Regions from separate parts of the Aminobacter sp. SR38 genome, predicted to be linked through region 1. Evidence: riboswitches for the same ligand, from Rfam matches in the RefSeq annotation. Region 1 holds a riboswitch; the other holds the start of a gene.

Region 1 (4,055 bases):
AGGCCATGAAGGGAGACGCTGTCGTTTATCCGGTTCATCATGTTCATCGTCATAACTCCCGGGTCAGGCTGCAAGTGCAGCGTCGGGGCGGAACTCGCCCGAAATGGTCTCTGCGACCATCTGGGCTGTGGCGGCCGACAGCGTCCAGCCGAGATGACCATGGCCGGTGTTATAAAACACGCCCAGCTGGCGGCCCTTGCCGACCCTCGGCATCATGTTGGGCATCATCGGCCTGAGACCTGCCCAGGGCACGACCCTGTTGGTGTCGACATCGGGGAACAGCATGCGAGTCCAGTCGACCAGCGGCCTGACGCGGTCATCGCGGATGTCGCGGTTCATGCCGTTGAACTCGGCAGTACCGGCAACCCGGAAGCGTCCGGCGCCAAGGCGGCTGGTGACGATCTTGGCGCGGTCGTCGAGCAGGCTGACCCAAGGCGCGGCAGCCTGGCTGCGCTCGTCGTCGAGATGCACGGTTATGGAATAGCCCTTGACCGGGTAGACATTGACCCGGTCGCCGAGCATCGCTGCGAAATGGCGACTGGCGGAACCGGCACAGATGACGATCCCGTCGGCCTCGACGACCCTGTAGTCGGGCTGGCCGTCGGCACCTGACGTCGTATAGCCGATACAGAACACGCCATCCCGGGCGATACGGTCGACATTGGCGTCGAAGACGAAGCGCGCACCGCGCCGTTCGCAGGCCTTGGCGAGGCCGAAGGTGAACTTGTGGATGTCGCCGGTCGAGTCCGACGGCGTGTAGAAGCCGCCATGAAAATCGCCATTTAACGTCGGCTCGATCGACTTCACCTCCTCCGCCGTCACCGGCCGGCGGTCGAGACCGCCCTCGACCAGCATCGCATTGACCTTCAGCGCGTGCTGGAAGCTCGGTCTGTCCCAGTAGAAATGCAGGATGCCGCGACGGACATGGTCGAAGTCGATGTTCTCGCGCTCGGCAATCGCAAACAGGTGCTTGCGCGCGGCAATCGCCAGCCGCGTCGTCTCCACCGTATTGTCGCGGTAATTTGCGATATTTGAGACGAACTCAGCCAGCCAGGCATATTTGTGCCAGGTAGGCCGGGGATTCATCAGCAGCGGCGCATCACTGCGCAGCATCCATTTGATGCCCTTGAGCAAGGTCGACCAGTGGTTCCAGACCTCGGCGTTGCTGGCCGACAGCTGGCCGCCATTGGCGAACGACGTCTCCATCGCGGCATAACGCTGGCGGTCGACGACAGTGACGGTGTAGCCGCGCTCCAGAAGGGCATAGGCAGTGGTGACGCCGGTGATACCGGCGCCGATAACGGCAATATGGGGCATTTCACTCTCCGCGAACAAAGTTGGGTGCGGGCCGAAGCGCGCTGTTTTCCCCAATCTGTCGCTGTACCTGAGAGCTTAACCGCGTCAGCCTTGCCGGTGCGGCTTTCCCCTTCGGTGGACGCTCGAGGCGCCTCTCTCCAGATCGTTCAACTGCATGGTCACTTTTGCCTGAGAGTTTCCTGGGGGGTTGCTCCGTCGGCGTCGGCCGGTGTCATCTCGCAGCGGCCGATCTCTCCCATGCAGCCTCTTGAACGTATGTCTTCATAGCTGGTGCCGCACCCTTCCGCAACGCGAGACGCGGCAAGCTCCAGCCCTCAGTTGCCTTCGTCGTACAGTGTCGTGGTCGTCTCGACGTCTTCCTCGTGCAGGCCAGCGCGCACCACGGCGGCAGCCGCCAGCTCGCGCGCCTTGCGGCGGATGCCCGCTTCGTCGACACCCTGCACCTTGCCGTCGACATAGACCGCCTTGCCGTCGACCCAGGTCTGAGTGATCGAGGCCGTCGAGGCCGAGAACACCAGCGCCTGCAGCGGATCGTAGAACGGCGTCCACTCGACATGGTCGAGATCGAACAGAATGAAATCGGCCTTCTTGCCGATCTCCAGCGAGCCGATCTCGTCGTCCCACATCAGGGCGCGCGCGCCCTCGATGGTGGCGGCGCGCAGCGCATCGCGGGCAGTGAAGATGTCGGGCTTCAGCCGCGCATCCTTGAACATGCCGGCAACGACGAGCATCTGCCGCATCAGGTTCATGTTACCGGCGGCCGAGACACCGTCGGTGCCGAGGCCGACCTTGACGCCGGCCCTGACCATCTCGGGGTACTTGCCGATCGACGTGGCGCCCTTGCCGAGCTTGAACGACGAGCACGGGCAGAAGGCAACGCTGGCGCCGCGCTCGGCCAGAAGCTTGACCTCCTCATCCGACACGGCTGCGCCGTGAGCGATGACCAGGTTCTTGCGGATGCCGCCGGCATTGTCGACGCGGGTGATCGGCCAGCAGCCATACTTGCTCTCGCAGACCTTGGCCTCCTCGATCGAAGTCGCCAGGTGGTAGGTGGTGCCGACGCCCAGCTTCTCGGCCAGCGCCACGGCACCGACATGCAGTTCGAGGCTGCAGGGCTCCTTGCCCTCGATGTTGACCCAGCAGCGGGCACGACCGTCGAGCGTGTTGTTGTAGCGCAGCACGTTTTCCTCGAGCACCTTCAGCGCCGTCTGCGCGTCGGGGAAGAAGTGATGCTCGGCCATTTCCTCGGTCCAGCCGCGCGGCAGCTCCGACGGGCGATTATCGGCGGCGTGGCGGCCGGTGATGCCGCGGATGCCGGTCTTGTCCATGGCGCGGATGACGATGCCGGGATCGTATTGCGAGCCCATGTCGAGGAAGCAGGTGGTGCCGCAGCGCAGCATCTCGGTGATGCCGAGCAGCGCGCCCCAATATTCGTCTTCCTCCGTTATGTGAGCGTAGAACGGCTTGGCCCAGTGGAACACCCAGGCGCGGGTGTTGAGATTATCGGGGAAGACCGCGCGGGAAAGGGTCTCGGACAGATGCACGTGGCTGTCGACGAAGCCCGGGCAGATCCCCAGCATGGTGCCGTCGATGACCTTGTCGAAGCTCTTGCCCTTGTGGCGCGATGCCACATCGTCGGCCGCTCCGATGTCGGCGATGCGGTCGTTCTCGACCACCACGCTCGCATTGCGCAGCACCGTGTCGTTCTTGTCGACGGTGAAAGCGAAGTTCAGATTTTCGATCAGCGTACGCATGCGGCTCCACCCAATGCTTTACCCACGGACCCTCCAGATCGCGTCGCCGGTCCGTGACGGCGGGCGATATCCGAGCATTCACACACTCTTCCGAGCGGAACGCGACGACCGGGCCAACAACCACCCCGGCCGCCATTTCGCAAGCGGTAGCCCTTAGGCCACCGCCTTGACCTTGCCGCCCTGCTTGGCGGTGCCGCAAAGGATTAGCTTGTCGGTGTCGGCGTAATCGGACAACAGCTCCGATCCCTTCGACGTCACCAGAAGCATGTCCTTGTTCTGCATGCCGTAGCCATAGCCGGTGTCGTAGCAGAGCGGCTCGAAACCAAGCACCATGTTCTCTTCCAGCGGCGCATCGCTGCCCGGCTTGCCGAGCACCGGCGTCAGGCCGAGATAGGGGTCTTCGTGCAGGTGCAGGCCAATGCCGTGGCCAACGAACGAGATCGGCGGCAGGTTGAGCTTGGCGAGCTTGGCGATGAAGGCGTCGTAGATCTCGCGACAGCTCGCACCGGGCTTCACCTTCTCCATGATCTCATACTTGCACTCGACCAGGTGAGCCCAGATCTTGTCGGCCATGGGCGGCGCCTCGCCGACGATGGCCGTGCGGCAGACGCCGGCCTGGTAGCCGTTGATGACCGAGAAGATCTCGACGCGGCAGACATCGCCACGCTTGAGGATGCGGTCGGACGGGCCGACATTGGGCAGCACCGACCGCTCGCCGGTAGCGACGATCAGCAGTTTGAAGTGTTCGGCGCCAAGCGAATAGACGTTGCGGGTCAAATGACCGGCAATGTCCATCTCGGAGTCGCCGGCATCGACCACCGCCAGCGTGTCGGTGATCGCCTGGTCGGCGATCCGAGAGAGCTTGCCAAGCAATGCGACCTCTTCAGCCGTCTTGATCTGGCGCAGCCGCGCCAGGATCGGCTCGGCATGCTCGAACCGCGCGCCGGGCATCGCCGCGATCAGCCGGGCGAAATCGCCGGCCGG
Region 2 (4,055 bases), on a different replicon from region 1:
TCCACTTCGTCACCATGGCGCTGCTCGTCGGCTTCTTCGTTGTCCACATGCTGATGATCCTGGCGGCGGGACCGATCAACGAACTGCGCTCGATCGTCACCGGCTGGTATCGCACCGACCCACCGCAACGCGACCGTCGCGAAGGGAGCGCCTGAGATGCCCAAGTTCCAGCTCAACCGCCGGCGCTTCCTCACGACAGCTACGCTCGGTGCATCGACACTTGCACTCTCCGGTTGCGACGCCTTCGATTTTCTCGCCGATCGCGACAACGGCGTGCGCAATGTCCTCGAGGGTGCCAACGACCTGACATACCGCGTCCAGCGGCTGCTCGCCGGCCGCGAGTCGCTGGCCCAGGAGTTCACCGAGGCCGACATTCGGCAGCCGCAACGCCCCAACGGCATCACTGCACCCGACGACAGTGTCTACAAATCCCTTCAGTCGGGCGACTTCGCCGACTGGCGGCTGGAGGTGACGGGCCTGGTCGAAAAGCCGCTATCGCTTACGCGCCAGCAACTGATGAACATGCCCTCGCGTACCCAGATCACCAGGCATGACTGCGTCGAGGGATGGAGCTGTATTGCCAAATGGACAGGCGTGCCGATGGCGCTCGTACTCGATGCCGCCGCGGTCAAGCCCAATGCCCGCTACGTCGTCTTCCACTGCCTCGACACCATCGAACGAAGCCTCTCGGGCGAAGTCAAATATTACGGCTCGATCGATCTGGTCGACGCGCGGCACCCGCAGACAATCCTCGCCTATGGCATGAACGGCATGCCGCTGCCGGTCGAAAACGGCGCACCGCTTAGGGTGCGTGTCGAACGACAGCTCGGCTACAAGATGCCGAAATACATCCACAAGATCGAGCTGGTCGACGGCTTCGGCGCCATGGGCCTTGGTAAGGGCGGCTATTGGGAAGACCGTGGCTACGACTGGTACGGCGGCATCTGACGGACGATCGCAAGCGCCATTGATAGTCACGCTTATTCAATAGCTTGACCGATTTTTCGTATCTTGCGGTTGCGCATCCGGGCTCGCTGGCCGATGCTCGCGGCATGCCGCCCAGACATTAGGCGGTCCAAATCCAACATACGACAGGAGGCCCTTCTGGTGTCCGACACCACGAACATCTATGAGCAGACACCCGATCTCGACACCATTGGCGGACGCCTGTCGCGTGCGCGCGAAGCAAGCGGCCTGAGTGCTTCGGAACTTGCCTGGCGCCTCGGGGTCAAGACCGCCACCATCAATGCCTGGGAGCGCGACCGCTCGCAGCCCGGGGCCCATCGCATCGCCAAGCTGGCCGGCCTGCTCGGCTCCAGCATTTCCTGGATCCTGCACGGCATCGGTCCTGCGCCGCGCGAAGACGACCTGTCCGCCGCCTCGGTTTCGTTGCAGATGGAACGGCTGCTACGACTGCACCGCCAGACCGGCAACCTGATTGGCCAGCTCGAGCGCGACCTGCGCAAGCTGGAAAGTGCCGGGACCTGACCCGGACCACCCGGAAGTATTGGTTGGGACTATCCATCCGGTGAATAAGCACTGCGCGGACAGGTGACAAAGTGTCGTCGGTGGGATATTGACGACTCGTCTGGAGCCTTTGCGGGCTCCACCTGTTTGCGGGAGAGAGCAGCGAAAGCTGACGCCGAAGGGGAAATCGCCCGAAATCTCTCAGGCAAAAGAACCGTAAACAGGAAGGACACTCTGGAAAGTCGGGACCTTGGTCCCGCGCCGAAGGTGTAAGCGCTGCCGACAGAGTTCCGGAGCGCGAGTCTCTCAGGCTTCAGACAGAGGGGCACGGAATGGCTGCCACAAGCGGCTGGACACGTGCGACTCTGGAGAAGACATGACAGGCGAAGCCACCAACCAACTCCCACTTGCAGATCTGCATGCAGCCGCTGGTGCGCGCTTTGGCGCCTTTGCCGGATGGAACATGCCGCTGACCTATCCTGCCGGCGTGATGAAGGAACACCTTCACACCCGGGAGCATGTCGGCCTGTTCGACATCTCCCACATGAAGCTGTTCCTGGTCACCGGCCCGGGGGCCGCCGACCTCATCAACCGCGCCTGCCCGCTCGATGCGCGCGCGCTTGAGACCAGGCAGTCGAAATACACCTTCTTCCTGACCGAGACCGCCGGCATCATCGACGACCTGATCATTACCCGTCTCGGCGACGAGCGTTTCATGGTGGTGGCCAATGCCGGCAACGCAGCGACCGACGAAGCGCATCTGCGTGCGCTGGCCAAGGACTTCGACGCCACGATCGAGCCGCTCGACCGCGTCTTCATCGCGATCCAGGGCCCCGAGGCGGCCACAGTGCTCGGCAAGGCCGGCATTGCCACCGACGCGCTGTTCTTCATGCAGGGCTTCGAGCCGCGCGCCAACTGGTTCATGAGCCGCTCCGGCTATACCGGCGAGGATGGTTTCGAGATCGGCCTGCCGGAGGCAGACGCGCGCGAATTGCTTGCCAAGCTTCTGGCCGACGAGCGCGCCATGTGGATCGGCCTTGCCGCACGCGACAGCCTGCGCCTCGAAGCCGGGCTCTGCCTGCATGGCAACGACATCACCCCCGACAACGACCCTGCAAGTGCCGGCCTGATGTGGGCGATCCCCAAGGACCTGCGTGCAGACGGCGGCTTTATCGGCCGCGCGGCACTTGCTGCGATCCTCGCCGACGGCGCCAAGGAAAAGCGCGTCGGCCTGAAGCCTGAAGGCCGCCAGCCGGTGCGCTCCGGCGCCGAGCTGTTCGATGCCGACGGCAAGCTGATCGGCCGCGTCACCTCGGGCGGCTTTGGCCCGTCGGCCGGATTCCCGGTCGCCATGGGCTATGTCTCCGCGTCGCTGGCCAAGGCCGGCACCCGTGTCTTCGCTGACGTCCGCGGCACCAAGGTGCCCGTCGACGTTCATTCTCTTCCCTTCACGCAGCATCGCTACCGCAAAGGATAATTTCCATGACCAAGACCTATTTCACCGAAGACCACGAGTGGATCCGCGTTGAAGGCGACATCGCTACCGTCGGCATTACCGACTACGCCCAGGAACAGCTTGGCGACCTGGTCTTCGTCGACCTGCCGGAAGCCGGCCGCAAGCTCGCCAAGGGCGACGTCGCCGTGGTCGTCGAGTCGGTCAAGGCCGCATCGGACGTCTATGCACCGATCGACGGCGACATCACCGAAGCCAATGCAACGCTCTCGTCCGACCCGGCGCTCGTCAATTCGGCTGCATCAGGCGACGGTTGGCTGTGGAAGATGAAGATCGCCAATGCGGGCCAGCTCGACGGCCTGATGGATGAAGCGGGCTACAAAGCCCATATCGGTTGACAGGATCGCCTGAGATGACCACCGCACCCTATCCCTTTTCGGCCCGCCACATCGGGCCCGGCCCAAAACAAACCCGCGCCATGCTCACCGCCATCGGCGTACCCTCCGTGGAAACCCTGATTTCGCAGGCCGTGCCGAAGTCGATCCGGCTCGACCGCGCGCTCAACCTGCCGGCCCCGGCGAGCGAACATGAAGCGCTTGCCGAGCTTGGCGAGAAGATGGGCCGCAACAAGGTGCTGAAGAGCTTCATTGGTGCCGGCTATCACGGCGTCAACGTGCCTCCGGTCATCCAGCGCAACCTGTTCGAGAACCCGGCCTGGTACACCGCCTACACGCCTTACCAGGCCGAAATCAGCCAGGGCCGCCTGGAGCTCCTGTTCCACTTCCAGACGCTGGTCGCCGAACTGACCGGCCTGCCGGTCGCCTCCGCCTCGCTGCTCGACGAAGCAACCGCCGTTGCCGAAGCGGTCGGCATCGCGCTGCGCCATCACCGCGACAAGCGCAGCCGCGTCGCCATTGCCGGTGCAGCGCACCCGCAGGTCCTCGACGTCGTTCGTACCCGCGCCGAGCCGCTGGGCACCGAGATCGACGGCGAGACCATCGACGACAACACGGCAGCGCTGATCGTTTCCTGGCCCGACACCAACGGCGTCTATGGCGACCACAAGGCGGCGATCGAGAAGGCCAAGGCCGTCGGCGCCATCGTCATCTTCGTCTCGGATCCGCTCAGCCTGACC

Evidence for each region. A riboswitch is a leader RNA that binds a small molecule or an ion and turns the genes downstream of it on or off. The one in region 1 is predicted to bind glycine.
Region 2: linked by a shared signal. The riboswitch ahead of gcvT (glycine cleavage system aminomethyltransferase GcvT) and the one ahead of IG197_RS28660 (D-amino acid dehydrogenase) in region 1 are both predicted to bind glycine.

What each region holds. Positions count from the first base shown of each region.
Region 1 is NZ_CP062113.1:156,304-160,358, forward strand. Features, by position in the region: gene IG197_RS28655 (malate synthase G) at 1-53, opposite strand, end outside; gene IG197_RS28660 (D-amino acid dehydrogenase) at 64-1,317, opposite strand; glycine riboswitch at 1,463-1,565, opposite strand; gene IG197_RS28665 (amidohydrolase family protein) at 1,632-3,071, opposite strand; gene IG197_RS28670 (Xaa-Pro peptidase family protein) at 3,225-4,055, opposite strand, start outside.
Region 2 is NZ_CP062112.1:67,724-71,778, reverse strand. Features, by position in the region: gene IG197_RS00360 (cytochrome b/b6 domain-containing protein) at 1-155, shown strand, start outside; gene IG197_RS00355 (molybdopterin-binding protein) at 157-948, shown strand; gene IG197_RS00350 (helix-turn-helix domain-containing protein) at 1,108-1,488, shown strand; glycine riboswitch at 1,608-1,694, shown strand; gene gcvT (glycine cleavage system aminomethyltransferase GcvT) at 1,844-2,944, shown strand; gene gcvH (glycine cleavage system protein GcvH) at 2,950-3,318, shown strand; gene gcvP (aminomethyl-transferring glycine dehydrogenase) at 3,333-4,055, shown strand, end outside.